3 regions of the Telluria sp. LT2P34 genome follow, and region 3 is predicted to be linked to each of the others. Evidence: predicted binding sites of a transcription regulator. Region 3 holds the regulator's gene; each other region holds the start of a gene.
The links. The regulator FNR, encoded in region 3, switches genes on or off when oxygen is low (the NO sensors DNR and NnrR bind a similar motif). The targets are predictions, from matches to a motif close to TTGATNNNNATCAA.
Positions count from the first base shown of each region.

Region 1 (9,870 bases), on a different contig from region 3:
CGAACTGCTTCGTTTCCTCAGGCGAGAGGCCATGCTGGGTCGCCAGCACTGCGCGGTCGATCTCGAGGATGGCCGAGGCCGGATCGTCCAGCAGCGGCCTGACTGCGCCATTGATGGTGCCGAACTGCGTGAGCAGCTCGCGCATGTGCTGGGCGCCGCCGCCGGACGCGGCCTGGTAGGTCATCGAGCTCATCCACTCGACCAGACCCTGCTCGAACAGGCCGCCCAGGCCCATCAGCATGCACGACACGGTGCAGTTGCCGCCGACGTAGTTGCGCACGCCGCGCGACATGGCGTTCTTGATGACCTCGAGGTTGACCGGGTCGAGCACGATGACGGCGTCGTCGTTCATGCGCAGGGTCGAGGCGGCATCGATCCAGTAGCCCTTCCAGCCGCTCGCCCTCAGCTGCGGGAAGACCTCGGCGGTATAGTCGCCGCCCTGGCAGGAGATGACGATCTCGCACTTGGCCAGTTCGCCGATGTCGTGCGCGCTCTTCAGGGTGGTTTCGTTCTTCGCCATCTTCGGCGCGGCGCCGCCCGGGTTCGAGGTGGTGAAGAACACCGGCTCGATGTGGTCGAAATCGCCCTCGTCCTGCATGCGCTGCATCAGGACCGAACCCACCATGCCGCGCCAACCTACCAGGCCAACTAACTTCATTTTCTCTTCCCTATAACAATCATTATTGTTCCGCGTGGGCACGGGTGCCCACCCTACGCGAGCGCCTTCACCACCGCGTCGCCCATCTGCTCGGTACTCACGCGCTGCGTGCCGTCCTCGAATATATCCGCTGTGCGCAATCCTTGCTGGAGGACCTGCTTGACGGCCGCTTCGATGCGGTCGGCGTGGGCCGGCAGTCCGAGCGAGTAGCGCAGCATCATGGCGGCGGACAGGATGGTCGCCAGCGGATTGGCGATGCCCTGCCCGGCGATGTCGGGCGCCGAGCCGTGCGAGGGTTCGTACAGGCCCTTGTTGTTGGCGTCGAGCGAGGCCGAGGGCAGCATGCCGATCGAACCGGTCAGCATCGCAGCCGCATCCGACAGGATGTCGCCGAACATGTTGCCGGTGACGATGACGTCGAATTTTTTGGGCCCGCGCACCAGTTGCATCGCCGCGTTATCGACATACATGTGTTCGAGCGCGACGTCCGGATAGTCCTTGTGGACCTCGGTGACGATGTCGCGCCAGAACTGGAAGGTTTCCAGCACGTTGGCCTTGTCGACGCTGGTCACGCGCCGGCCACGCTTTTGCGCCGCCTGGAAGGCCACGTGGGCGATGCGCCGGATCTCGCCTTCGGCATAGCGCATCGTGTCGAAGCCTTCGCGCTGGCCCTTGAATGGGCCGTCGGGGCATTCGCGCACGCCGCGCGGCTTGCCGAAATAGATATCGCCGGTCAGTTCGCGGATGATCAGGATGTCCAGGCCCGCCACGATCTCGGGCTTCAGGCTCGAGGCGCCAGCCAGCTCCGGATACAGGATCGCCGGGCGCAGGTTGGCGAACAGGCCGAGTTCGCGGCGCAGTCCCAGGATCGCCTGCTCCGGGCGTAGCGCGCGCTCGAGCGTATCGTAGCGGTAGTCGCCGACCGCGCCGAACAGCACGGCGTCCGCACTCCTAGCCAGGGCCAGCGTGCCCGGCGGCAGCGGGTGGCCGTGGGCCGCATAGCCGGCGCCGCCCACATGGGCGCTTTCCATCTCGAAGCGCTCGCCGAGGGCGCCCAGCACGCGCACGGCCTGGGTCATGATTTCGGGGCCGATGCCGTCGCCCGGCAGGATGGCAATCTTCATGCGCGTCCTTTTATATTATTCAGATAACCGTGGCCAGCCAGGGCTGGCGTGCGAGGTGGCTTTGCTCGAAGGCGCGGATCTCGTCGGCGTGACGCAGGGTCAGGCCGATGTCGTCCAGGCCGTTCAACAGGCAGTACTTGCGGAAGTCGTCGATGGCGAAGGCAAAGGCGAGCCGCCCGTCAGGCGTACGCAGCAGCCCGTTCTCGAGGTCGACCACCAGTTGGAAGCCGGGATTCGCCTTGACCTCGTCGAACAGCTGGTCGACCTGCGCCTCTTCCAGCACGATCGGCAGCAAGCCGGTCTTGTAGCAGTTATTGAAGAAGATGTCGGCAAAGCTCGGCGCGACGATGGCCCGGAAGCCGTACTGCTGCAGCGCCCACGGCGCATGTTCGCGCGAAGAGCCGCAGCCGAAGTTCTTCCGGGTCAGCAGGATCGAAGCACCGGCATAGCGCGGCTGGTTCAGTACGAAGTCCGGATTGAGCGGCCGGACGCTGCAATCCTGGCCCGGCTCGCCGTGGTCGAGGTAGCGCCACTCGTCGAACAGGTTCTGGCCGAAGCCGGTGCGCCGGATCGATTTCAGGAACTGCTTCGGGATGATTGCATCGGTATCGACATTGGCGCGGTCGAGCGGCGCAACCAGGCCTTCGTGTATCGTGAATTTGTCCATGGATTTTCTGCTCACCGCGCCCGTTGATGATTACTTGCCGCCGGCGCCGGTCACGACCTGGCCGACCTTCTGCACGTCGCGGCCGACGCCGGAAATGGTGTTGCAGCCAGTGAGGACGATGGCGACGAGGGCGAGGGCGAATACTTTTTTCATGATGTTCCTATGCTTCGGTGGTTAAAAAAAAATCGGTGTTTGTTCAAAATCCGCGGACGTCGACAAAATGGCCGGCGATCCCCGCGGCGGCGGCCATGGCCGGCGACACCAGATGGGTGCGCCCGCCCGGTCCCTGGCGGCCTTCGAAATTGCGGTTCGAGGTCGAGGCGCAGCGCTCGCCCGGTTCCAGGCGGTCGGCATTCATCGCCAGGCACATCGAGCAGCCCGGCTCGCGCCATTCGAAGCCGGCGGCAGTGAAAATCTTGTCGAGCCCTTCGCGCTCGGCCTGTTCTTTCACCAGGCCCGAGCCCGGGACGACCAGGGCCAGCTTGACGCTGGCGGCGCGCTGGCGTCCGCGCACCACCTCGGCGGCGGCGCGCAAGTCTTCGATGCGCGAATTCGTGCACGAGCCGATAAACACCTTGTCGATGCGGATGTCCCCGATCGGGGTGTTCGGCGCCAGCGCCATGTAGGCCAGCGCCTTTTCGATGGCGTCGCGGCGTACGGCGTCGCTTTCCTGCCCGGGATCGGGCACGCGGCCGTCGATCGAGGTCACCATTTCGGGCGAGGTGCCCCAGGTGACCTGGGGGCGGATCTGCGCCGCATCCAGGGTTACCACCAGATCGTAGTGCGCGCCCGGGTCGCTGCGCAACATGCGCCAGTAGGCCACGGCCTGCTCCCACAGCGCGTCCCGCGGCGAATACGGGCGGCCCTGCACGTAGTCGATCGTGGTCTGGTCCACCGCGACCATGCCAGCGCGCGCGCCCGCTTCGATCGCCATGTTACAGACCGTCATGCGCCCTTCCATCGACAGCGCGCGGATGGTACTGCCGCCGAATTCGATGGCATGGCCGTTGCCGCCGGCGGTGCCGATGCGCCCGATCACGGCCAGCACGATGTCCTTGGCGGTGACTCCTGGCGGCAAATCGCCGTCGACCTGCACCAGCATCGCTTTCGATTTCTTGGCCAGCAGCGTCTGGGTAGCCAGTACGTGCTCGACTTCCGAGGTGCCGATGCCATGCGCCAGGCAGCCGAATGCGCCGTGGGTGGACGTGTGCGAGTCGCCGCAGACGACCGTCATGCCCGGCAGGGTCGCGCCCTGCTCTGGCCCGATCACGTGGACGATGCCCTGGCGCCGGTCGTTCATGTTGAAATAGGTGAGCCCGAAACTCTTCGCGTTCGCGTCGAGGGTCTCGACCTGCAGGCGCGACGTCGGGTCGAGGATGCCTTCGCTGCGGTCGGTGGTGGGCACGTTATGGTCCGCCACGGCCAGGTTGGCGGAGGTGCGCCAGAGCGGACGGCCGGCCTCGCGCAAGCCCTCGAAAGCCTGCGGGCTGGTCACTTCATGGACCAGGTGGCGGTCGATGTAGAGCACCGTGGTGCCATCGGCATCGGCGCGCACGACGTGCGCATCCCAGAGTTTGTCGTACAGCGTCTTGAACATTGGCTAATCCAGGTAAACGTCTGCTTGAAAGGGGCGCTTCAAGAAGGTGCCCCAAGGGGACATTTTCGATTATGCCATAATTGTGCACTGCGGCAGAGGGAGGTGCATTTTGCACAGTCCTGCCAATGACAGCACTCGTCTGCAAATTAAATTTGCCTGTGATACGCCATACTCGAATAAAAAAAGCCTGCGCATCCGATGCGCAGGCTTTTATTGTCAGGGCCTGTCCAGCCCTTTTTCTTCGGTAAAAGACGTTCAGGCGGCGGCGACACGCGCCGTGCTGCGGCAGCCATCCATGAGGAAGGACAGGCCTACCACCAGCACCAGTTCGCCCTCGGCCGAGCGCGCGGTGCCGGTCACGCCTTCGACGGTCAGCGCCGTCATCGGCTTGATCACCAGGTCGGCCGTGCCGTCGACCGCTTCCACCGCCAGGATATACGGCTGCGGCGCGTTGATGACGATGCCGACGCGTTCCGGCGCTTCCTCGTAACCGAGGGCGCCGGCCAGGGAGCGCACCGGCAGCGGACGGCCCTGGTCTTTCAGCACCGGAGCGCCGCCGACCTGCGAGAAGGTTTCCGGCAGCTCGACCACGCGCTCGACGACCGCCATCGGCAGCGCCAGCGACGCGCCCGAGGTGGACACGAGCATCGTCGGCACGATCGACAGTTCGATCGGCAGGCGGATCGCGAACTTGGTGCCGTGGCCGAGCGAGGAATCGATGCGGATCGCGCCGCGGTTCTTTTCCACCGCCGTTTTCACCACGTCCATGCCGACGCCGCGCCCCGAGACCGAAGACGCCACTTCCTTGGTCGAGAAGCCCGGCAGGAACACCAGCTGATAGGCATCCTCGTCGCTCTGGGCGCCGTTCTCGCCGATCAGGCCCTTCTCGATGGCTTTCTTGCGCAGCTTGCCCGGGTCCATGCCCTTGCCGTCGTCCTGCAGCACGATCATGACGCTGTTGGCTTCCTGCCAGGCTTTGAGCAGGATGAAGGCCTTGGCCGGCTTGCCGTTGGCGACGCGGTCCTGCGGCGACTCGACACCATGGTCGAGCGCGTTGCGCAGCATGTGCACCAGCGGATCGTAGAGGCTGTCGACGACGACGCGGTCGACTTCGGTCTCGGCGCCTTCGATGGTCAGCTCGACGTCCTTGCCGAGGTCTTTCGCCAGTTCGCGCACCAGGCGCGGGAATTTCTGGAACAGGCGTCCCACCGGCTGCATGCGCGTGGCCAGCGTGGCGCGCTGCAGTTCGGCCGAATAGCGCGAGGCGCGCTCGAGCGTTTCGGTGAGGGTTGCCATCAGGGTGGCGGCCTGGCCTTCGAACTTGAACTGCGCCAGGCGTTCCAGCAGCACGGCAGCCTGGTTGGCAGCCTGCACCGATTCGCCCGCCACTTCCAGCAGCGCGTCGAGCTTGACGGCGTCGATACGGATGCTTTCGTCCTTGGCCGGCGCGGCGGCGACCGGCTTGTTCTCGTTACGGCGGTCGACGCCGTCCCAGCCTGCTTTGGCTGCCGGCGGGCCGCTTGGCGCGGCGCCGGCTTCCGCGACGGCCGCGGCCGGCGCAGCCGAAGCGGTCATGTCCCCGGCGATTGCGGCGCTGGCGGGAACGACGGCGTTGTACATTGCCGTCCAGTCGAGGCCATCGTCGCCCATTGCTGCTGCGACCGGGGCCACGACTGCGGCGGCGACAGGCGCTACGGCGGCCGGCGCCGGCGGGGCCGCCGGCACAGGTGCGGGCGCAGCCTCGGCCTTGCCTTCGATCGCGTCCATCAGGATGCGTTCGAGGTCCTGCGGCATCGGCGCCAGCTGTTCCGGCGTGGTGCCGTTGTTCAGATCGTTGAGCTGGTCGGCCACGAAGCCCGACGCCTGCAGCGCCGCTTCGATCGACAGCGGGGTGACGGGCGCGGCACCCGTGCGCAGTGCGTCGAACAGGTTTTCGGTCAGGTGGCAGGCCGCCACCAGCGCCGGCAGGCCCATGAAGCCGGCGCCGCCCTTGATCGTGTGGAACGAGCGAAACACCGCGTTCAGCGTTTCCTTGTTCTGCGGATCGCGTTCGAGGCGCAGCAGGTGCTCTTCAACATTGACTGCCAGATCCAACGCCTCGACGACGAAGTCCTTGAGCATATCGTCCATTAGAATCCCAGATCGGCAAGAAGGTCGTCGACATTGTCCTGGTCCAGGGCCGCGGACGGCATGGACGGGCCCGACATCAGCTGCACGGGCGCAGCTTCTTTTTCGGCCAGCTTGGCGCGCGTCTCGGGCGGCGCGTTGTCGCGCAGCAGCTGGGCCAGCTCGTTTTCCACGGTCTTGGTGATCGCGACCACTTTCTTGATCAGCTGGCCGGTAATGTCCTGGAAGTCCTGGGCCATCATGATTTCCAGCAGGCGCGCTTTTTCCGCTTCGGTTGCGTCCGAGACAGCCTGCGCGAACTGGCGCGAGTCGCCGGCCAGGGCCTTGAATTCGTCCAGGCTGAGCTTGCCGGAGAACAGCGCATCCCAGCGGCCCGACATGTCCTGCGCCTGCTTCGACAGCCTGTCCTGCGCCGGCATGCCTTCGTCGAGCGTGTTGAGCACCTTGTTGGCGGCCTGTTCGGTCAGGGTGGCGACGTACTCGAGGCGGTCCTGGGCATCGGTGATCTGGGACGAGGCTTCCGACAGTGCGCGGTCGTAGCCGAGTTCGCGCAGCGAGTCGTGCAGCAGGCGCACGATGCCGCCGAGGCGTTCGTACATGTTCTTGTCGCCTTCCACGCCTTCAGCGCCTTCAGCGCCTTCCGCATCCGGCACGGGAGTGATCGACAAGGTGCTGCCGGCGCCGGCGGCCGGCTGGCTCGACGCCACCTGGTCGAACAGGGCTTCCAGGTCATCTTCCTCTACAACTGCGGCCGGGGCAGCCGGGCTGGCCGGGGCCGACGCACTGGCGCGCTGGGCTGCCACTTCGTCGAATAAGGCGTCGAAATCGTCGGCGGCGTCGGTCATAATCCCTGCTTCTCCATATTAAAAATATCGCGGCTGTTGCGCGTTTCGGTGCGGTGGATGCAGGCTTGCGCACGTTGTCGCACGTCGTCGCCAGCCCAAAAATCATTCAGCGAGTGTAGCAGCGTAGTTGCCCTAGGTAAATGTCGGAAAAGAGGCCAGGTTGAAATGGACAAGGAATCTTAATTCCGCGACAATAAAACGGTGCGGTTCCTGATCGTTTACACAAGCGAGGTGTTGTTTTACAGTCGTACCGATCGTGTAGCGTTTTTACCCCTAAGGGGACAGTTCGGGTGTCCTGATCGCTTGGAAGCGAGCTCATGTTTGAGAAAAGTCAACAGCTTGCGCTACGACAAGCCCCGGCCGCCTGACAGGACCCACAATAGCGTGGCGTTTCGGAGAAATCATCATGTACCGGAAAATCCTGATCACCACCGACGGCTCGACCGTGTCCCAGCACACGGCCTGCGCCGGCGTCAAGTTTGCCCAGCAAATGGGAGCCGAGGTGCTGGCCCTGTTTGTCGCGCCCGAGTACCAGTACCCGGTGTATGTCGAAATCATTCCGCCCTCGTATCCGAGCGAAGAGGAATACATCGAGCAGATGAAGCGCACCGGCGAAGACCACATGAGCCGCATCATGCGCTCCTGCGAACAAGCCGGCCTCCCGCACGACTGCATGACCGCGTTTTCCGACGCCACCGCCCTGAAAATCGTTGATGTCGCCGAACAGCAACATTGCGACCTGATCTTCATGGGCTCGCACGGGCGCAGCGGCTGGGGCCAGATCCTGCTGGGCAGCGTCACGAATAAAGTGTTGTCGCATACGAGCAGGCCGGTGCTGGTGCACCGCCTGATCAATGAGCCGGTCGAGTCCTAGTTCCGGCACCGGCACGCCGCTTGCGGCGTGCACTATATAGAAGACGCTGCGGCGGGCCGCGGCGCTGGGGAGTAACGCATCTATGATAAGAATCGTCATTGCAGATGACCACACGATCATGCGCGAGGGCCTCAAGCGCATCCTGGACGGCGCCGTCGATGTCGAAATCGTCGGCGAAGCGACCAACGGCTTCGAAGTGCTGTCCCTGGTGCGCCAGGGCGGTTTCGACCTGTTGCTGCTCGACTTGTCGATGCCCGGGCGCAGCGGGGTCGACCTGATCCGCCAGGTGCGCAGCGAGGCGCCCAAGCTGGCAGTGCTGATTCTCACGATGCACGAAGAGGAGCAGTACGCCGTACGTGCGATCCGCGCCGGCGCCCAGGGCTATCTGACCAAGGAAAGCGCGGGTACGCAACTGGTGGGCGCGATCCGCAAGGTGGCCTCGGGCCGTCCCTACATCAGCACCGAGGTGGCCGAACAGCTGGCGCTCAATATCATGGCGCCCAACGAACAGTTGCTCCACAAGCAGTTGTCGGACCGCGAATTCGAAGTGTTTTCGCTGCTGGTAGGCGGCAAGTCGATTACGGAAATCGCCAACAACCTGCACCTGTCCGTGAAAACGGTCAGTACCCACAAGACCCGGATCATGCAAAAGATGGGCATGACCTCATTGTCGGAAATGGTCCAGTACGCCGTGGCGCACCGCCTGCTGGCGCCGCTGAAGGCCTGAGCGAAGGACCGCGCCATGGAGTTCCTGCGCTTCAGCCCGGCGTATCGGGAAGAAGCGTAGTTCGGTTTTTCACCAAGGCCGAAAAAATGTTTGACATTGCGATTGCATAGTTTGTGCCATGCCCGCCACGCGTCATCCTCTGCCCTGGTCTCTCCTGTTGGCAATGTGTTCTTTCCCGTCCCATTCGGTGACGCCCCGTTGCAGTAAGATTATTCCTACATCGTTAGCAGCAGTCCTACCTACACATTCAGCCATTCCTGATATTAATGCCGGACTCGTGTTGGCATACTGAATTCCAGCGTATCGACTTGCTTGCGATCTAATTTCTCTCCGTAAGCTAAGCCTGCCGCTTGATGAATCCTATTGAAGCACCCGGTAGCGGCTCCACCCACCGAAGCCGTACCAGACAGATTTCTTCACTGGAGAATAAGCATGCAGTCCCAGCCAGAACAACGTAACGCAAGCTCGACCATGCATTCCACCCCGATGGAAGCAGGCCGCCAACGCCAGGGCCGCCTGTGGTCCAACCTGAAAGAAGTCTGCGACCTGCTTCACATCCCGGCCGCCGTCTCGGTGAATTCGGAAGAGTTGCTTTTCCAACATGTCCAGTTCAAGACCGGCCAGCGCGTCCACACCATCGGCCAGGCCTTCGACACCCTGTACATCGTCAATTCGGGTTTCCTGAAAACGGTGTTGATCGACGAGTTCGGCAACGAGCAGGTGCTGAGCTTCCCGATGAAGGGCGACATGCTCGGCGTCGACGGAATCCACACCCGCCACTACGCCTCGGAAGCCGTTGCCCTGTCCGACTGCGACCTGATCCTGCTGCCGTTCAAGAAGCTGACGGCCCTGGGCCGCGTGCACCTCGAACTGGAAAACCTGATGTACGGCGTCATGAGCCGTGAGCTGGTGCGCGAACAGGCCATGATCGGCATGCTCGGCGCCCTCTCGGCCGAGGCCAGGGTCGCACGCTTCCTGGTGTCGCTGGCCGACCGTTTTGCCGCGATGGGCTACTCGAGCAAGCTGTTCAACCTGCGCATGACGCGCCACGAGATCGGCAGCTACCTGGGCCTGACGCTCGAAACCGTCAGCCGCACGCTGTCGGCCTTTAACGAAATCGGGCTGATCACGGTCGACCAGCGCACCATCGGCATCAAGGACGCCGAAGCGCTCAAGACCCTGCGCCGCCTGCCACCCTCGCGCTCGCGCACCAAAGGCGCCGCCGCCGCCAAACTGAAGGCCGAAACCGAC
Region 1 is NZ_JCASIN010000006.1:173-10,042, reverse strand. Features, by position in the region: gene asd (aspartate-semialdehyde dehydrogenase) at 1-658, opposite strand, end outside; gene leuB (3-isopropylmalate dehydrogenase) at 712-1,782, opposite strand; gene leuD (3-isopropylmalate dehydratase small subunit) at 1,802-2,449, opposite strand; gene AC56KZ_RS15865 (lipoprotein) at 2,480-2,602, opposite strand; gene leuC (3-isopropylmalate dehydratase large subunit) at 2,646-4,046, opposite strand; gene AC56KZ_RS15855 (chemotaxis protein CheA) at 4,302-6,176, opposite strand; gene AC56KZ_RS15850 (protein phosphatase CheZ) at 6,176-7,018, opposite strand; gene AC56KZ_RS15845 (universal stress protein) at 7,425-7,892, shown strand; gene AC56KZ_RS15840 (response regulator) at 7,975-8,619, shown strand; gene AC56KZ_RS15835 (Crp/Fnr family transcriptional regulator) at 9,106-9,870, shown strand, end outside.
Region 1: AC56KZ_RS15845 (universal stress protein) is a predicted target of FNR. The motif match lies at 7,340-7,353, and genes of this name have one in related genera.

Region 2 (9,870 bases), on a different contig from region 3:
CGGCTGCTCACCCCGGGCAGCATGCCGCTGTTGACGATGGCCAGCTTGCCCGCGCCGTCCACCGCCAGTTTCTTACCCAGCAAACCCTGGTGGCTGCCGTTGGCGCCCCCCACGGGCGCCGCGCTAACCGGCACCGGCGCCGGCGCCGCGAAACTGTCGCCGCCGTCGACGGAGACGGCGATCCGCAGCGCTCCGGGACGTCCCCCGGGCGCCTCCAGCACTTCCCAGACCACGTACACGCCCTTGCCGCCGTCGAGGCCAAGCGCCGGATAGCCGGCGTCGCCCGGCCCGGAAATCGTGCGCGCCTCGCTGAAGGCGCCGGCGCCGCCCGTCGTTCGCGCATGGCGGATGGCTGCGGTTCCGGCCGGCCCGCCCGTAGATTCGGCAAACACCAGGTGCACGACGCCCGCGCCGTCGACCGCCAGGCGCGGCGTGTCGGCATGGCCCGGGCCGGCCTTGACGCGCGCCGCCGGGCCGAAGCTGGCCCCGCCATCGCTTGATCTGGCGACGTGGATGGCGGCGCCGGGATCCTCGCCCACGCTCCAGGCCAGCCAGACGGCGCCGTCGCGGCCGGAGGCCAGCGTCGGCGCGCGCGCCGGCCGCGCATCGTCGCCGGCCACCCTGCGTGGCGCCGTGAAGCTGGCGCCGCCGTCGCGCGAGCGGGCCAGCCAGAGCGCGCCGTGGTATTCGGTCCAGGCCGCGAGGATGTCGCCATTCGCGGCAAGCGCCAGGTCCAGACTGCCGTTCGACCAGGTCGCGCGGTCCAGGCGGCCCTTGCCGTCGCCGCCGCGCGAGCGCGACAGGTTCAGCGGCGCGGAAAAGCTGGCGCCGCCGTCCACCGAACGCGCAAACAGGATCTCGCCGCCGTGCGAGCCCCCCGAAAAGATGATCTCCTGCCACAGCACGAAGATCCTGTCCGTCTTCCCCGGTGCCGCGACGATGCGCGGCTGCCAGGAAAAGGTATCCGGGCTGCGCGAGACGTTCACCTGCCGGCCGTCCCGCGCACCGTGCTTGCGCATGAAGACGTCCTTGCGCTGCTGGTCGACCCAGGCCACGGCCAGTGCGCTGCCACCGGTAAACGCCACGGTCGCATCGTCGACGTAATCGTAGCGCGATGCATTTTGCCGCCACGGCCCGCGCGCGCCGCCGCCGGCGGCGATCTGCACTGGCGCCTGCCACAACAGGCCTGGCTGCGGCGCGGCAGTGCGGGGCGCCGCAGCCGGCAGGGCGAGAGCCGCCGCCAGGGTGGCGGCGATCCGGGACGCGCATTGCATCGTTGCCTCCTGCTAGTTCGTCTGGTTCGACAGCGCCGAACCGGCTTGGTGCCCTGCCCCGTGCGCCCCAAGCGAACTGCCATGCAAATCCAGGTCAGCCGGCCCCCGACACTTCGGCTGCGAGCGAGGGGGCGCCGCTCCCGAGCAGCCCCGGCACCGCGTCCTGCTCGACCGGCCGGCTGAACAGGAAGCCCTGGTATTCGTCGCAATCCATCTCGCGCAGGATGGCCAGCTGGGTCTCGGTTTCGACGCCCTCGGCCACCACTTTCAGTTTCAGGCCGTGCGCCAGGTTGACGATCGAGCGCGCGATCGCGGCGCTGTCCTCATCCTTGCCGAGGTCGCGCACGAAGGCGCGGTCGACCTTCAAACTGGCCACCGGGAAGCGCTTCAGGTAGGCCAGGCTGGAGTAGCCGGTGCCGAAGTCGTCGATGGCCAGTTCGACCCCGAGCGCCCGGATGTCGTGCATCAGGCGGTCGACTTCGTCCTCGCGGCTCATCAGCGCCGTTTCGGTGATCTCGATCTCCAGGCAGCCCGGCGGCACCCCGTGGACGGCCAGGCAGCGCTGGATGGTCGCCAGCAGCGACTTCTGGTAGAACTGGCGCGGCGACAGGTTGACCGCCACCCGCACCGGCTGCCCCGATGCGCGCGACCATTCGCCGACCAGGCGGCAGGCTTCCTCGAGCACCCATTCGCCGATCGGGATGATCAGGCCGGTGCGCTCGGCGATCGGAATGAAGCGCACCGGCGACACCTCTCCCAGCAAGGGATTCGACCAGCGCAGCAGGGCTTCGAAACCGACCACCTGAGCGCCCCGCACCGTCGCTTTCGGCTGGAACACGAGACGCAGTTCGCGCGCCGCGAGCGCCCGCCGCAGCTGCGCTTCCATGGTCAGGCGCTGGTCGAGATCGAGGTGGACGCGGCTCGAGTAGAAATGGATCGTGTCCGACAGGGCGCCCCCGAGCTCCACACCCTGGCCGCCGCGGGCCCCTTGCGCGCAGCGGTAGAGTTCGTCGGGGTTGGCGCCGTCCTCGGGAAACAGGGCCACGCCCAGCTTTGGCCCGAGGAAGAATTCGCGGTCGTCCAGCATCAGCGGCGCCGAGCAGCGCTCGTGCAGCGCCATGGCGAAGCGCTCGAGCGCGGCGCGCCCGCTGCCGGCGTCCACCAGCAGCGCGAATTCGGCGCCGCGGATGCGGGCCACGACCACGCCCTGCCCGCTGTGCTCCGCCGCCAGCGCGCGCAGCAGCTCGCCGATGCGCGCCAGCGCACGCTCGCCCGCCTCATGGCCGAGCAGGTCGACGATTTCATGCAGGCGCTCCAGGCTGAGGGACAGCAGCGCCTGGGCGCGCCCGCTGGCCAGCGCCGTGGCCAGGCGCGCCTCGAACAGGCGCCAGAACTGGGTCTGGTTGGGCAGGCTGGTCGCGCCGTCGAAGTCTGCCAGCCAGGCCAGGCGCGCCTCGGCGCGTTCGCGCTCGGTGATGTCGGTCAGGACGCTGACCAGCTGCGGCTCGCCCGATTCCGCGACCAGCCGCGTTGCCAGCTCGATCACGGTGCGCGTGTCGCCGCCGCTGCCCTGCAGCGGCCCCAGGGTTTCGATGCTGGCGCCGTCGGCGAGCAGGGCGCGGTAGCGGCGCTGCCGGTCGGGGTCGCCGGCGCCGAAGACCTCGGCTTCTTCCACGCCGACCAGCTCGTTTCCCTGGCGTCCGACCAGCCGTTCGAAGGCGTGGTTCGCCATGACGATGCGCAGCTCGCGGTCGAGCACCCAGATCGGGGCGCCCACCGCATTGATGATCGAGGCCAGGTACTGGGCGCTCTTGTCGAGGCGCGCTTCGCTGTACGAGAGCAGTTCGATGAGCTCGAACTGGCGCCGGGCGCCGCGCGCGATGCGCCAGGCCAGCAGGGACAGCACGGCGGCCAGCAGGAGATTGAAGGCGACCGCCATCCACATCCTGCCGTACCAGGGGGCGAGCGCGTCGCTGCGGTTCATGCCGGTGATGATCAGGAGCGGAAAGCCGGGCACGGTATCGTAACCGTACAGGCGGGGCGTGCCGTCGAGCGGACTGGCGGTCTCGAACACGCCGCGCTCGGCGCGCGGCAGGTGCTCGCGATACAGCGGCGTACCGGCATACGAGCGGCCGATGCCCAGCGGATAATCCGGTCCCCGCACCAGCATCGTGCCGTCGCGCTGGAACAGGGTTACCGAACCGCCCTTGCCCAGTTCGACCAGGCCGTACAGGCGCATGAAACGCTCGGCGTCGACCTGGGCGACGATCCAGCCGCCACCGTCGGCGCCCAGCGGCCGCACGAAGTTGATCAGGCGCGCGCCGCTGCGCGGATCGATGTCCGAGACGAAGATGCGCACGCCGTCGCCGCCGGCGCCCTGGCCTGACGCGCGCGCAATATCGGCCAGCGGCGGCAGCGGCGGCAGCGCGGACGCCGCGCCGCCCGGCACGACGTTCGCGACGACGCGGCCGGCGCCGTCGATGATCGCAAGGCGCCGCAGGTATTCCAGCGCGCCGCCGGCATTCTCCCCGAGCAGCACCTGGCCGACGCTGTCGGCGCCCAGGTGCCTGCGGATGCCCGAAGCACGCGCCATGGCGCCGTCGATGGCTTTTGCCACGCTCATGGTCTGCGCCGCCAGCGCGATGGCGACGTTGCGCAGCGAGGTCTTCTGGGCGTCGAGCGTGTCCTTGTAGCTGGCGAACAGCATCGCGGCCGTGACCAGGGCCAGGGCCAGGATCAGGGCGGCCGTCGTGACGACCAGGGTCGCCAGGGAAAAACGCCGGAGTTCGCGCGCGGCGGGGCCTGGCGGCGGTGTCATGGGGCGGGCTCTTGTGAAGGAAGGAGTCGGCGCGATTGTACAACGCAGCAGCTGAGGGCGAAGTTCGCCAGAATAACTCGCTGTTGTTTGATCTGCATCAGTCGCGCGTCTGACGCGGCGCGCGACTCGGCGTAGAGTCGACGGGCGGGGACGCGATACCTCCCCCATTGACGCCTTGCAGGAAGGAGCAGCCATGTTCAAGACGATCATCGTTCACGTCGACGAGCAAGCGTCGATGGATGGGCGGCTGCGGGCGGCCGCCTGGCTTGCCCGAGAGCACGACGCGCACCTGGTGGGCAGCGCCGCCACCGGCCTCTCCTGGCCCGCCTACGCCCTGCTCACCGGTTCGATGGCGGTCACGCCGATCGACGAGTTCGACGGCTTGCGCGAGGCGGCGCGCCGTTCGCTCGCGCGCTTTGCCGAGCGCGCGCGGCAGCTCGGCGTGCAATCGGTCGAAGAGCGCCTGGTCGAGGACGAGCATCGCGATGCGCTGCTGCTGCACGCGCGCTATGCCGACCTGGTGGTCACCAGCCTGGGCGGCGATGGCGGATCCGCCATGCGCGGCCTGCCGCAATACCTGGCGCTGCACGGCGCGCGGCCGGTGCTGGCGGTGCCGCCGGCCTACGCCGGCCAGGCGCTCGGCGAGCGCATCGTCGCCGCCTGGGACGGCAGCATCACCGCGCTGCGCGCCATCAACGCCGCCCTGCCGCTGCTGGTGCGCGCCCGCGCGGTTTACCTGGCGCTGGTCAATCCGGAACGCGGCGGCGACCTGCATGGCGACGACCCCGGCGCCGACATGGCGCTCTACCTGGCGCGCCACGGCGTGCCGGTCGAGGTGGTCTCGGTGCACACCGACAAGCCTGCCGGGGCGGCCCTGCTCGACATCGTCGCCACGCGCGGCGCCGGCCTGCTGGTGGCGGGCGCCTTCGGGCGCAGCCGCTACCGCGAGATCGTGCTCGGCGGCGTCACCCGGGTGCTGCTCGAACGTTCCACGGTCCCCGTCCTGTTTGCGCACTGAGCCCTCCCATGTCCATGGAGCAGGCGATATGTCTTGACACGCTCACCGCGAAGGTGGCCCTCACCGAGAGGCCTGCGCGGCCGGCATCGATGCCGGGCCGCTTCAAGGCAGGCGCGCGCAGCCGCCGGCTTGCGCGCCGTCTTCCGTTATAGTGTTCGAATGAACACATCCACGACCACCGACCAGCATGCAGTGCGCGTCAACGACCGCGAACAGCTCATCTACCTGTTGACCGAAGCGGCCGAGATCGAGCATGGCCTGATGTGCACCTACCTGTTTGCCGGGTGGAGCCTGAAGGCATCCGTTGCCGAGGGCGTGACGCCGGCGCAGCTTGCCGTCATCGACCGCTGGCGCAAGGAAATCCGCAGCGTCGCGATGGAGGAAATGGCCCATCTCGCCACCGTCAACAACCTGTTGATGAGCATCGGCTCGCCGCCGCATTTCCGGCGCCAGAATTTTCCGGTGGCGCCCGGCTACCATCCATCGAGCCTGGTCGTGCGTCTGGCACCGCTCACCCGCGATACGCTGGCCCACTTTGTCTACCTGGAGCGTCCCGAAGGCATGGACCTGCCCCAGGCCAGGGGCTTCGAGTCGGCCCAGGCCTACAAACGGCGTCCGGCCCGCTCGCGCCTGACGCCGACGCTGGAAGATTTCGACACCGTCGGCCACTTGTATCGCGGCATCGGGGAGGGTTTCGAGACCCTGGCCGCGCGCCTCGGCGAAAACGCCCTGTTCGCCGGCAGCCTGGACGCCCAGCTCGGGCCGGAGCTGATGGACATGCCCGGCCTGGTGACGGTGACCGACCTGCGCTCGGCGCTGCACGCCATTGAGGTGATCATCGAACAGGGCGAAGGCGGCCGCCGCGACAGCGAGGAATCGCATTACGCGCGCTTCGTGGCGATGGCCGCCGAATACGACGCCTTCCTGGGCGACGACCCCGGCTTCCTGGCGCACCGCCCGGTGGCCTGCGACCCGCTCATGTTCGCGCCGTTGCCGGGCGCCCCCGGCTGCCACGTCGACCATCCCGACAGCGCGCGGGTGCTCGACCTGGCGAACGCGACCTACGGGCTGATGCTGCGCCTGCTGGCGAGCGGCACCGGCATCGGCGCCGGCGGCCAGGCGCGGCGGCGCCTGGAAATCGATGGTGCGGTTGGGCTGATGCACGTCGTGCATGCGCTGGCCGTCCTCCTGACCCAATTGCCCGCGGGCGCCGAACCGCGCCCGCATGCCGGCATGAATTTCCACTTGCCGCGCAGCGGACTGGTCCTGCCCCAGGTGGGCGCGGGCGCCGCCCTGCTGACCGAACGCGCGAACGAGATCGCGCTGGCGCTCGAGGCGCTGGCGGGCTCGATCCCGGCACTCGACGCCAAGCTGGCCGCGTGCCTGCGCGAGGTCGGCGCGTCGCTGGCCGACGCAGCGTAATCCGGAAAGAGTTCTGCCCTTAAGCCAGGGGAACCAGCGCCGCGCGCGCTGGTCCGATATGGTGTGCGCCCACGCCTGGAGAACATCGTGTTTCTGCACAGCCGGCCCCGGTTATGGTTCGCGCTCGCGCTGCTGCCGCTGGTGTTGGCAGCCCTGCTGGCGCGCCCGGCGCAGGCCGCACCCGGCGTCGGCCTCCTGAGCATCGACGGCGCGATCGGCCCGGCCAGCGCCGACTACATCGTGCGCGGCATCGCGCGTTCGGCACAGAACGGCGACCAGCTGGTGATCCTGCAAATGGATACGCCCGGCGGCCTCGACACCTCGATGCGCAGCGTGATCAAGGCGATCCTGAGCGCCCCGCTGCCGGTCGCCGCTTTCGTCGCGCCGGGCGGCGCACGCGCGGCAAGCGCCGGCACCTATATCCTGTACGCCAGCCATATCGCGGCCATGGCGCCGGGCACCAACCTGGCGCCGCGACCCCGGTCGAGATCGGCATCGGGCCGCAGCAGCCGCAAGAACCGGGCGGCGCCGCGAAGAAACCAGGCGACAAGCGGGCGCCAGACCCTGGCTCGGGCTCAGCCTCGGCAAATAAACAGGTCAACGACGCCGCCGCCTACCTGCGCAGCCTGGCGCAGCTGCGCGCGCGCAACGCCGACTGGGCCGAGCGCGCCGTGCGCGAGTCGGTCAGCCTCAGCGCGACCGAGGCCCTGCGGCAGGACGTGATCGAGTATGTCGCCGTCGACGTCCCCGCGCTGCTGGCCCAGCTCGACGGCCAGGCGGTCACGGTCCTCGGCCAGGAAAAACGCCTGGCGACGCGCGGCGCGGCGCTCGCACCGTTCGCGTCCGACTGGCGCACCGACGTGCTGGGCGCGATCGCCAACCCCGGCGTCGCGCTGCTCCTGATGACCATCGGGATCTACGGCCTGCTGTTCGAGTTCATGAATCCGGGCTTCGTCGCGCCCGGCGTGATCGGCGCCATCTGCCTGCTGCTTGGCCTGTACGCCTTGCAGCTGCTGCCGGTAAATTACGCCGGGCTGGCCTTGATCGCGCTCGGCCTGCTGTTCATGGTGGGCGAGGCTTTCCTGCCCAGCTTCGGCGTCCTCGGCCTGGGAGGCGTGGTCGCCTTCGTGGCCGGCGCCCTGATGCTGATCGACACCGAGCTGCCGGGTTACGGCGTTCCGCCCGGGCTGGTTGCCGGCCTGGCCCTGGCCAGCCTGCTGCTCGTGACCGGCACCGTGCGCCTGGCCTTGAACACCCGCAAGCGTCCGGTCACCAGCGGCGCCGCCGCCTTTGCCGGCGCCGAAGCGCGGGTCGAGGAGCTCGGCGCCGGCGGCCTCGAAGCCTGGGTGCGCTTCGAGGGCGAGCTGTGGAAGGCGGTCGCCGCGCGTCCCCTGCGGCGCGGGCAGGCGGTGCGCGTCGTCGAACGCGACGGCCTGGTACTGCAGGTCGCACCCATCGAACCCCAACCGGGAGCTTCATCATGATCCTCGATATCGGCTTCGGCCTCGCCGCCCTCCTGGTCCTGCTCATTCCACTGCTGGTGTCGGCGATCCGGGTGCTGCGCGAATACGAGCGCGGCGTGGTGTTCCAGCTGGGGCGCTTCTGGGGCGTCAAGGGGCCGGGCCTGGTCATCGTCATCCCGGTGCTGCAGCAGATGGTGCGCGTCGACCTGCGCACCATCGTGCTCGACGTGCCGACCCAGGACGTGATCTCGCGCGACAACGTCTCGGTGAAGGTCAACGCGGTGATTTATTTTCGCGTGGTCGATCCGGAACGGGCCATCATCCAGGTCGCCAATTTCATGGAAGCGACCAGCCAGCTGGCGCAGACCACGCTGCGCGCCGTGCTCGGCAAGCACGAGCTCGATGAGATGCTGGCCGAACGCGAGCGCCTGAACCTCGACATCCAGCAGGTGCTCGACGCCCAGACCGACGCCTGGGGCATCAAGGTCGCCAACGTCGAGATCAAGCATGTCGACCTGGACGAGTCGATGATCCGTGCGATCGCGCGCCAGGCCGAAGCCGAGCGCGAACGGCGGGCCAAGGTGATCCATGCAGAGGGCGAGCTGCAGGCCTCCGAAAAGCTGCAGCAGGCGGCGCTGGTGCTGTCCCAGCAATCGGGCGCGATGCAGCTGCGCTACATGCAGACCCTGTCGGCGATTGCCGGCGACAAATCGTCGACCATCGTGTTCCCGCTGCCGATCGAGCTCCTGACCGGCCCGGGCAAGGCCGGGCGTGGCTACAGCCGCTGAGTTCGGCTCTGAGTTCGGCTTTTCCGAAGGAAATCTTCGTAAAATGCGGCTTTCCCTGCGGCTGCCTGATCTATACTACGCGGACCTTTCTCCCCGCGGCACGCTGCCGCAGCAACAGACTCGACAAGTGAAATACACGATGCCCGTTCCTACCGCTGTCCTGCTTCCACGATCCTGCATGGGGCCATGCAGCCAGGCCGGGCCAAACGCGTGAAGGCCGGCATGCGCTATTCCAACCTGGTCCTCCCGCTGATCTTCGCCGGCGTGCTGGCGCTGCTGCTGCGGCATTTCCTCGGTTCCCTGGCCTGGGCCGGGCTGCTGGCCGTGATCACCTGGCCGCTGCACACGCGTCTGCAGGCACGCGGCTGGCCGCGCGCCGCCTCGGCCAGCCTGCTGCTCGGCGCCCTGCTGCTCAGCTTCATCGGCCCCGCCCTGCTCCTGCTCGACACCCTGACCGACGAGCTGGCCGGCGTGCACCGCCTGATGCTGCAACTGAACGCGACCGGGGTCCCGGTGCCCGACTGGCTCGGCGGCTTGCCCGTCATTGCCGAGTCGGCGCGCGAATGGTGGCAGCAGCACCTCGCGGTCCCGGGCGGCCTGAACAACCTGATCCAGACCTCGCTCGGCGACTTCATGCCGACCCTGACCGGCGCCGCCCGCATCTGGGGCTCGACCATCCTGGCCAATGCGCTCTACCTGTTCCTGACGCTGCTGACCCTGTTCATCCTCTACCTGCACGGCCCGACCGTGGTGCGCTACGTCGACCGCACCGGCATGCGCCTGGCGCCGGATCACTACGGCATGCTGCGCCACGTGCTGCCGCTGTCGGTGCGCGGCACGGCGCTCGGCCTGTGCTCGATCGCCGTGCTCGAGGGCGTGGTGCTGGGCATTGCCTACGCGGTCGCAGGCGCGCCCGCCCCTGTGCTGCTGGGGGTGATCACCGGCTACCTCGCCCTGATACCGGGCGGCGCGCCGCTGTCGTTCACGATGGTGTCGCTGCTGCTGCTGGGCCAGGGCCATTCGGCGGCGGCGCTCGGTTTGTTCGCCTGGGGCACGGTCGAGCTGTTCCTGGTCGACAAATTCGTGC
Region 2 is NZ_JCASIN010000001.1:284,212-294,081, forward strand. Features, by position in the region: gene AC56KZ_RS01315 (sialidase family protein) at 1-1,274, opposite strand, end outside; gene AC56KZ_RS01320 (bifunctional diguanylate cyclase/phosphodiesterase) at 1,369-4,092, opposite strand; gene AC56KZ_RS01325 (universal stress protein) at 4,286-5,110, shown strand; gene AC56KZ_RS01330 (ferritin-like domain-containing protein) at 5,270-6,532, shown strand; gene AC56KZ_RS01335 (Clp protease/crotonase-like domain-containing protein) at 6,674-7,255, shown strand; gene AC56KZ_RS01340 (NfeD family protein) at 7,204-8,016, shown strand; gene AC56KZ_RS01345 (slipin family protein) at 8,013-8,783, shown strand; gene AC56KZ_RS01350 (AI-2E family transporter) at 9,006-9,870, shown strand, end outside.
Region 2: AC56KZ_RS01325 (universal stress protein) is a predicted target of FNR. The motif match lies at 4,180-4,193, and genes of this name have one in related genera.

Region 3 (9,870 bases):
CAGGCTCGCCGCCTTTACCTTCTGGGGCTGGCAGGCGGTGCTGGTGGCGGCGACGATCACGCTGCCGATGGGTCTGACGCGCGGCAAGGAATACGCCGAGCTCGAGTGGCCGATCGCGATCCTGATCACCGTCGTCTGGCTGGCCTACGCGGTGGTCTTCTTCGGCACCATCGTCAAGCGCAAGGTGCAGCACATCTATGTCGCCAACTGGTTCTTCGGCGCCTATATCATCGCCGTGGCGGTGCTGCATGTGGTCAATGGCGCTGTCATTCCGGTCTCGGCCTTCAAATCCTACCCCGTGTACGCTGGGGTGCAGGACGCCATGATCCAGTGGTGGTACGGCCATAACGCGGTCGGTTTCATCCTCACCGCCGGCTACCTGGGCATGGTGTATTACTTCATCCCGAAGCAGGCCGAGCGCCCGGTGTACTCCTACCGCCTGTCGATCGTGCACTTCTGGGCCCTGATCTTCACCTACATGTGGGCAGGGCCTCACCACCTGCACTACACCGCGCTGCCCGACTGGACCCAGTCGCTGGGCATGGTGTTCTCGCTGATCCTGCTGGCGCCGTCGTGGGGCGGCATGATCAATGGCGTGATGACGCTGTCGGGCGCATGGCACAAGCTGCGCACCGACCCGATCCTGAAGTTCCTGATCGTCTCGCTGTCGTTCTACGGCATGGCCACCTTCGAGGGGCCGATGATGTCGATCAAGACCATCAATTCGCTGTCGCACTATACCGACTGGACCATCGCCCATGTGCACGCCGGCGCCCTGGGCTGGGTGGGCTTCATCACCATGGGATCGATCTACTACCTGATCCCTCGCCTGGCGGGCAAGAAGCAGATGGCCAGCCTGGCCCTGGTCGAGACCCACTTCTGGGTCGCTACCATCGGCATCGTCCTCTACATCGCTTCCATGTGGATCGCCGGCGTCATGCAGGGCCTGATGTGGCGCGCCGTGAATGCCGACGGCACCCTGACCTACACCTTCGTCGAAAGCGTGAAGGCGACCTATCCGTATTACGTGGTCCGGTTCACGGGCGGCCTGCTTTACCTGTCGGGCATGGTCCTGATGGCCTTCAATACCTGGAAGACGCTGGCCGGCACGGTGACGGTGGATCCGCTGATCGCGCCTACCGGCCGCCCGCCAGGCACGTACGACCAGGCCGGCGTAGTCCCATCCCATGTGCCGGCGCACGCCTGACAACGAAAGACAAGCAAATGAAAAATTTTTCGCATGAATGGATCGAGAAGAATCCCTGGCTGCTGATCGGGCTGGTGCTGCTGGTGATCTCGGTCGGCGGGCTGGTCGAGATCGTGCCGCTGTTCTTCCAGAAGTCGACCACCGAGCCGGTGGCGGGCCTGAAACCGTACTCTCCGCTGCGCCTGGCCGGCCGCGACGTGTACATCCGTGAAGGCTGCTACAACTGCCATTCGCAGATGATCCGGCCCCTGCGCGCCGAGACCGAGCGTTACGGCCACTATTCGGTTGCAGGTGAATTCGTCTACGACCACCCGTTCCAGTGGGGCAGCAAGCGCACCGGGCCCGACCTGGCGCGCGTGGGCGGCCGCTACAGCGACGAATGGCACCGCACGCACCTGGACAATCCGCGCGACCTGGTGCCCGAATCGAACATGCCCGGCTACCCGTGGCTGGCTACTGCCAGGCTCGATCCGGCCACGATCGTTCCCAAGCTGCGCGCCATGCAAATGCTCGGCGTTCCCTACAGCGAGCAGGAAGTGAAGGGCGCGCCTGCCGAACTGGCCGGCAAAACCGAGCAGGACGCGCTCATCGCCTACCTCCAGGGCCTCGGCACCCAGATCAAGACAAGGAACTGATATGTCCATCGACACCCTGTTCGACCGCGCCAGCAGCGTGATGACCGTGCTCTCGTTTGCCACCTTCATGGGCATCCTGCTGTGGACTTTCCTGCTGCGCCGCAGCGCCGACTTCGACAGTGCCGCCGCGCTGCCCTTCGCTGACGAGGAGGCGGGCCATGGCTGACTTCACGAGCGGCTTCTGGGACTGGTTCATCGCCCTCATCACGCTGCTTTCCATCGCCGGTTGCGCCATCCTGCTGTGGTCGCAGTCAAAGCACCGGGTCCGGCTCGATGCCGGCGGCCAGCCGCAGAAAACCACGGGCCACGTCTGGGACGACGACCTGACCGAACTCAATACCCCCATGCCGCGCTGGTGGATGTGGCTGTTTTACCTGACCATCGTGTTCGCCGTCGTGTACCTTGTGCTGTACCCCGGCCTGGGCAGTTATGCGGGCAAGCTCGGCTGGAACTCGACAGGCGAATACAAGGCCGAGCTGAAAAAGGCCGACCTGGATTTTGGCCCTCTGTTCGCGCGCTATGCGCGCCAGGACATCAGGGCCGTCGCGTCCGACCCGCAGGCGCGCGCCATCGGCGAGCGCATGTTCATGAATTACTGCGCCCAGTGCCATGGCTCCGACGCGCGCGGCAACAAAGGTTACCCGGACCTGACAGACGGCGACTGGCTGCATGGCGGCGAGCCGACCACGATCAAGGCCAGCATCATGGCAGGACGCATCGGCATGATGCCGCCAATGGGCGCGGCGCTCGGCTCGGACAAGGACGTCGAGGCGGTCGCGCATTACGTGCTCAACCTGTCGGGCCTGGCGGCTGACCCGATCAAGGTAGTGTTCGGCAGACCCAAGTATGCAGCCTGCATGGCCTGCCATGGCGCCGCCGGCACCGGCAACCAGGCGCTGGGCGCGCCCAACCTGGCCGACAAGGCCTGGCTCTACGGCGGCAGCGTGGAGACTGTCATGGAGACGATCCGCAAGGGGCGCACCAATACCATGCCGGCCTTCGGCGAATTCCTGGGCGAGGACAAGGTGCATGTGCTGGCCGCCTATGTCTGGAGCCTGTCGAATCCGGCCGGCGCCCCGGCGGGCGTCGCCCCGGCTGAAGAGAAAACAGTCGCGGCACAATGAGTGCGACCAAGGAAGCGGTCATCATGATGTACGCCGCGCGCGAGGAAATCTATCCGCGCGAGGCGAAAGGCCGCTATGCGACCCTGCGCTGGGTCTGCGTCTGGCTGACCCAGTTGCTGTTCTACGGCTTGCCGTGGATCGGCTTCAACGGCCGCCAGGCAGTGCTGTTCGACCTCGGCGCGCGCAAGTTCCACCTGTTCGGCCTCGTGCTGTGGCCGCAGGACTTCATCTATCTCGCGGGGCTGTTGATCGTCTGCGCGTACGGGCTGTTCCTCGTCACGACGGTGGCAGGGCGGGTCTGGTGCGGCTTCGCCTGCCCGCAGACGGTGTACACAGAACTGTTCCTGTGGATCGAACGCAGGATCGAGGGCGCGCGCAGCGCCCGCATCCGGCTCGACCGGCAGCAGTGGAATCTTGAGAAAATCGCGAAGAAAACGACCAAGCACGCCGCCTGGTTGCTGGTGGCGCTGTGGACGGGTTTTACCTTTGTCGGCTACTTCACGCCGGTGCGATCCCTGATGGGCGAAATCCTCGCCTGGAACCTCGCCCCCTGGGAGGCGTTCTGGGTCCTGTTCTATGGCTTTGCCACCTACGGCAATGCCGGCTGGATGCGTGAACAGGTCTGCAAATACATGTGCCCGTATGCGCGCTTCCAGAGCGCCATGTTCGACAACGACACCCTGATCGTGACCTATGACCGGGACCGCGGCGAGCCGCGCGCGCCACTCGGCCAGGCAGCGCTGCAGCGGCGCTCCGGCGACTGCATCGACTGCACCCTGTGCGTGCAGGTCTGCCCGACCGGCATCGACATCCGGAACGGCCTCCAGTATGAATGCATCGGCTGCGCCGCCTGTGTCGACGCCTGCGATGGGGTAATGGAAAAAATCGGGAAGCCCGCCGGCCTGATCCGCTACGCCACCGAGAACGCGCTGACGCAGGGATGGGGGAAGGAGCAGGTGCGACGTCGCCTGCTGCGCCCGCGCGTGCTGGCCTACACGGCCGTGCTGGTGCTGCTGGTGGCGGCGATGACAGCCTCGCTGGCACTGCGCGTCCCGCTCAAGGTCGACGTGATCCGCGACCGCGGATCGATGGGGCGCGAAGTGGGTGAGGGCTGGATCGAGAATGTCTACCGGCTGCAGCTGATGAACACGGGTGAAGCGCCGCGCCGCCTGCGCCTGCGGGTCGAAGGCCTGCCCGGCGTTGTGATCGTGGGCGAAACGGTCGTCGCGCTCGACGGCGCCAGCACGCGCGCACTGCCGGTGCGGGTGCGTATCCCGCCGGGGGCGGGCAAGCGCGGATCGAACCGGATCGAATTTACCGTTACCGCGCTGGACGACGCAGCAGTCGCCGTGCGCGAAGAAGCCGTTTTCATCGTGCCGCGTTAGGAGTCATACCATGCAAACACTTCCACCCGTATTCGCGCAGCCTGCCGTGCTCCCATGGTACCGCCACCGCTGGCCGTGGTTCATCATGCTCGGCCCGGCGACCGTGATGCTGGCCACGGCGGTGACCGTGGGGCTTGCGATCAGGCAGCCGGACGCGGTCGTCGTGGACGATTACTACAAGCGTGGCAAGGCGATCAACCAGGATCTGCGGCGCGACCGCGCGGCCACGGCCCTGAAACTGGCCTTTACGGCGCGCTATGACCCGAAGCGCGGCGTGCTCGAAGGCCGGCTCGAGAGCTTTGGTCGCCCGATGCGAGGGCCTTTCCGGATCTTGCTCGCGCATCCGACCTTGCCCCGGAAAGACCTGGTGCTCGACGCCCGGCCGGACGCGAGTGGCGTCGCCGCGGTCAGGTTGCCCGCCCTGGAGATGACGCACTGGCGCGTCGTCGTCGAGGACGATGGCCGGGCCTGGCGCCTGGCACGCGCCTGGAGCCCCGCATCGACGGGCAAGCTGGCAATCGTGGCCGACCCCGGGCCATGACGGCTTGGCGCCTTCACGCAAATGCTTGAGGATTGCGGCCCCGGGACTCAGGCCATCGGGCTGCACTGCTCGGTGCCGGCGGCCATCGCCTTCAGCCTCGCCGGCTCGAGCAAGCGCACATCGCGCTTGTCGACTTCGATCCAGCCCTGCTTCTTGAAACGCGACAGCAGCCGGCTGACGCTCTCGATGGTGAGTCCGAGGTAGTTCCCGATGTCCTCCCGCGACATGCGCAAGCCGAAATCCGTCGACGAGTAGCCGCGCGCGGCATAGCGCGCAGACAGGTTGACGAGGAAGACCGCAAAGCGCTGCTCCGCCCGCATGTTACCCAGCAGGAGCATGACGTTCTGTTCGCGCGTGATTTCCCGGCTCATGATGCGGTGGAAGTGGCGCAGCAAAGCGGGTACCTCGCCGAACAGGTCTTCCAGGCGCGAGAACGGGATCTCGCACACTTCGCTGTCTTCGAGCGCGACGGCGTCGCACTGGTAGCGGTCGCCGCTGATCGCGTCCATGCCGAGCAATTCGCCCGCCATCTGGAAGCCCGTGATCTGTTGTTCGCCCGAAGCATTGACCTGGTAGGTCTTGAAGTGCCCGAAGCGCACTGCGTACAGGTTGCGGAATGACTCGCCCATCGCATACAGGCGTTCGTCGCGCACGAGGCGCCGGCGGCGGCCGATGATCAGGTCAAGCCGGTTGATGTCTGCTTCGTCAAGCCCCATCGGCAGGCACAGCTGGTGCATGCTGCATGCGCCGCAGCTGGCCTTGATTGCGCCGAGGCTGATCGGGGCCGTGGTTGGGAATGGAATACCTTGGCTCATCTGAGTCCCCCAACGGAGTGTGCGGCGATTATAGACCGGTCAACGAGCGCCTATGACGTTTTTCGGCGTAACCTGGACCTCGGACCGTGAAAGTAAAAGTAAAAGTGCAAGGGCTTGGCTGTGTCCCGGGGCAGGTCTTCCGCAGCGCCGTCAAAACAATGCACACGGTATAATCTGCCAAGGGTGATCACACTGAACGGGTGTGACAGGATGTGCGATGGTCGGGCCGCCACGCAGTCCTTACTCGCCTGTCGCCCATGCGCATCGAAAAAAAACTCTCGGCCTCATTCAAGCACTTCACGCATTCCGGCAAAGCCGGCGCTGTCCTGCTGATCCTGTGCATGCTCGCTTCGCTGATCGTCGCCAATTCCGCCCTCGGGGAGGGCTATCTCGGCTTCTGGCGCCAGTATGTCGCCGGCCTGAGCATCGAGCACTGGGTGAACGATGCGCTGATGGCGATCTTCTTTCTGCTCATCGGCCTGGAGCTGAAACGCGAGCTGGTCAACGGTGAGCTGTCCGACCTCCGCAATGCCATGCTGCCGATCGTCGCCGCGGCAGGCGGAATTGCCGTTCCCTCGCTGATCCACTTCATGCTCAACGGCGGAACCGCCACCCAGGCCGGCATCGGCATTCCGATGGCGACCGACATCGCCTTTGCGCTGGGTGTGCTGAGCCTGCTCGGGAGCCGGGTGCCGGCCTCGCTGAAGATTTTCCTGACAGCGCTGGCCGTCATGGACGACCTCGGCGCCATCGTCGTGATCGCCGTGTTCTATACGGCCGAACTCTCCTTCCTGTACCTGGTGGCCGCGCTCGGCGTCTTTGCCGCGCTGTTCGCGATGAAGCGCCTGCTGCGCACCATGGCCTTGCTGCCCTACCTGCTTGGCGGGGCGCTGATGTGGTTCCTGATGCTCCAATCCGGCGTGCATGCGACGATTGCCGGCGTCCTGCTGGCCTTTGCGATTCCCTACTCGGCCAAGGAGGACGACGCCGAGTCGCCGTCGCACAAGCTGGAGCACGCGCTGCATACGCCGGTCGCCTTTTTGATCCTCCCGGTCTTCGCCCTGGCCAACACCGGCATCGTCATCGGCGCCGGCTGGGCCGCGGAGCTGATGTCGGCCAACAGTCTCGGCATCCTGCTCGGGCTGGTCATCGGCAAGCCGGTTGGCATCGTCCTGTTCAGTTTCGCGGCCGTCGCCCTTGGGCTCTGCCGGCTGCCGCTAGACCTCGCGTGGCGGCACGTCCTTGGCGCCGGCCTCCTCGGCGGGATTGGCTTCACCATGTCCATCTTCATCACCAATCTTGCCTATACAGGGCAGGCCGATGTGATTACGTCGTCGAAGATGGCGATCCTGATCGCCTCCCTGGTTGCAGGCGTCATCGGTTTTGTCTGGCTCAAGTTCATGGGCGCGCCGCTGGCGTCCGATCCCGACCCGGAGTCGATGGATTTCGAGGACGAGTCGCCAGCGTAAGCCGGGTGACGGTCCGGCAGCGCACCGTCATGCGTGCCGCCAGTTCTCCAATGCTGTGCCTGCGCTTGCGTGATGACGCTTCTAGAGCAGGTTGATCCCGAAGCGCTTCACCACCAGCGCAAACAGGCTAAAGCAGACGACCGTGAGCGCGGCGCTCACCCCGAGCGTCCACCAGAAACCGAGACGCGGCAGCAGCCAGGGAAAGGCCAGGAACATCGGCAGGGTCGGCACGACATACCAGAAGGTGTACCAGGCATGATTGGCGAGCCGGTCCGGGCCCTGGCCTTCGAGGTGCAACCACACCAGGGTCAACAGGGTAATCATCGGCAGCGCGGCGACGAAGCCGCCGAAACGGTCGCTGCGCTTCGCCACTTCCGACACCAGCACAACGACGGCCGCCGTGATCAGGTATTTCGTGATGATCCATTTCATCTCAGTTACTTGACCGAGAAACGCACGCTCACCGCCTTCTTGTCCGCGAACGTGATGGCCGCAACGGCCTTGTTCCCCTTGACCAGCTTGGCATCGCCCTTGACGACCAGCGTGTTATTGGCGCCTGCCGCCAGCGGGAACTCGGTCTTCTGCGCGCCCTTCAATACGGTCAGGGTGCCGCTGGCGCCTGCGGTCGGCTTGTCCTTGCCGTGGTCGTCGACATAGATCGTGGTGCCGCCATCCCTGGCCACCAGTTCGAAGGCGAGGTCGCCCGCGCTCTGGACGATGCCGCCATGCTTGGGCTTGGCGCCGTGGGCGAACACATTGCCTGAGACGGCGATACTTGCCGCGAGCGCGGCGATGGCGAAGATTTTTTTCATACATGCTCCAGAAAACTGTGGCGGCAAAAAAACGGGCGCCGCCACTCGGCCCGCGTGAATTTAATATGCTTCGCCGCCTTTTTCCGCCAGCAGGCGCTCCAGGGGCCGGCGCCCGACCTTCCAGAAGATGAGCGGCGTGAGCAGCGAATCGAGCACGGTAGAACTGATCAGCCCACCGAAGATCACGACCGCGACCGGATGCAGGATTTCTTTGCCGGGTGCGTCGGCCGCCAGCAGCAGGGGCGTGAGCGCAAAGGCGGCGACCAGCGCGGTCATCACGACCGGCGTCAGGCGTTCGATCGAGCCGCGCACGATCATCGGCCACCCAAAAGTCTCGCCCTCGAACTTGCACAGGTTGATGTAGTGACTCACCTTCAAAATGCCGTTGCGGGTGGCGATGCCGGCCAGGGTGATGAAGCCGACCATCGAGGCCACCGACAGCGACACGCCCGCGATCCACATCGCGGCCACGCTGCCCACCAGGGCGAAGGGAATGTTGCCCATGATGACCAGCGCCAGCACCCCCGAGCGGTAGCGTGAGTACAGCACCAGGAAGATCAGCACCAGCGAGGCCAGCGACAGGCCGACGATCAGTTGCTGCGCCTGTTCCTGGGCCTGGAACTGGCCTTCGACGCTGACGAAATAGCCGCCGGGGAGCGCGCTGGCGCCGACCGTCTTGCGCACGTCTTCGATAATCTGCGACATGTTCGAGCCGTCGGTATTGGCATAGACGACGATGCGGCGGCGGCCATTCTCGCGGCCGATCTGGTTCGGGCCGTCGCCTTCTTCCACCGTCGCCACGGCCGACAGCGGAATCTGTCCGCCTGGCGTGGTCAGCATCACCCGCGCCAGGTCCTGCGGCGAGCGGTCGACGTCGGCCAGGCGCACCACCAGGTCAAAGCGGCGCGCGCCATCGATCACTTGCGTGACGCGCGTGCCTTCGCTGAGCGCCTGCAGGGCCTGCAGCACGTCGCCCGCCGCCAGGCCATACTGCGCCGCCTTGCGGTAATCGATGCGCACCTTGATCTGCGGGATCAGCACCTGGCGCTCGGTCGACAGGTCGACCAGGCCGGGCACCGCGCGCAGGCGCCCTTGCAGGCCGTCGGCCAGGCCGCGCAGGGTATCGAGATCGTCGCCGTAGATTTTGAGGGCGATCTGCGCGCGTACGCCCGACAGCAAATGGTCGAGCCGGTGCGAAATCGGCTGCCCGATCGCGATCGAGGCCGGGATCACCGCCAGCTGGTCGCGGATGCTGGCCATGACCGCTTCGCGCGAGCGTTCGGAGGGTTTCAGGTCGACGTCGAGCTCGGACGAATGCACCCCTTCGGCATGCTCGTCGAGTTCGGCGCGGCCGGTGCGGCGCCCGACCTGGGTCACTTCCGGCACCTGGGCGATCAGGGTCTCGGCCAGCGATCCCATGCGGTTCGCTTCGGCCAGCGAGGTGCCCGGTGTGAAGGTCATGCCCATCACCAGCGAGCCCTCGTTGAACGCCGGCAGGAAGGCGCGCGGGAAGAAGGGCACCGAGGCCGCCGCCGCCAGCACCGCGATCAGCGCCAGCGCCAGCATCGTGCGGATGCGCGGGAAGGTCCAGTTCAGGGCAGCCGTGTCCCAGGCCTTCATGCGGCGCACGATCGGGCTGTCCGGGCGGTGCAGGTGCTTCATGCGCGGCAGCAGGTAGTAGGCCAGGGCGGGCGTCACCGTCATCGATACCAGCATCGAGGCCAGGATCGAGGCGATGTAGGCGATGCCCAGCGGCGCGAACAGGCGGCCCTCGATGCCGGGCAGGGCGAACAGCGGCACGAACACCAGCACCACGATCACGGTGGCATACACGATGCCCGAGCGTACCTCGACCGAAGCATGCCAGATGGTTTCCAGCACC
Region 3 is NZ_JCASIN010000002.1:533,508-543,377, reverse strand. Features, by position in the region: gene ccoN (cytochrome-c oxidase, cbb3-type subunit I) at 1-1,207, shown strand, start outside; gene ccoO (cytochrome-c oxidase, cbb3-type subunit II) at 1,225-1,842, shown strand; gene AC56KZ_RS08270 (cbb3-type cytochrome oxidase subunit 3) at 1,844-2,008, shown strand; gene ccoP (cytochrome-c oxidase, cbb3-type subunit III) at 2,001-2,966, shown strand; gene ccoG (cytochrome c oxidase accessory protein CcoG) at 2,963-4,351, shown strand; gene AC56KZ_RS08255 (FixH family protein) at 4,362-4,892, shown strand; gene fnr (fumarate/nitrate reduction transcriptional regulator Fnr) at 4,940-5,707, opposite strand; gene nhaA (Na+/H+ antiporter NhaA) at 5,965-7,176, shown strand; gene AC56KZ_RS08240 (DUF3147 family protein) at 7,258-7,608, opposite strand; gene AC56KZ_RS08235 (hypothetical protein) at 7,614-7,988, opposite strand; gene AC56KZ_RS08230 (efflux RND transporter permease subunit) at 8,049-9,870, opposite strand, start outside.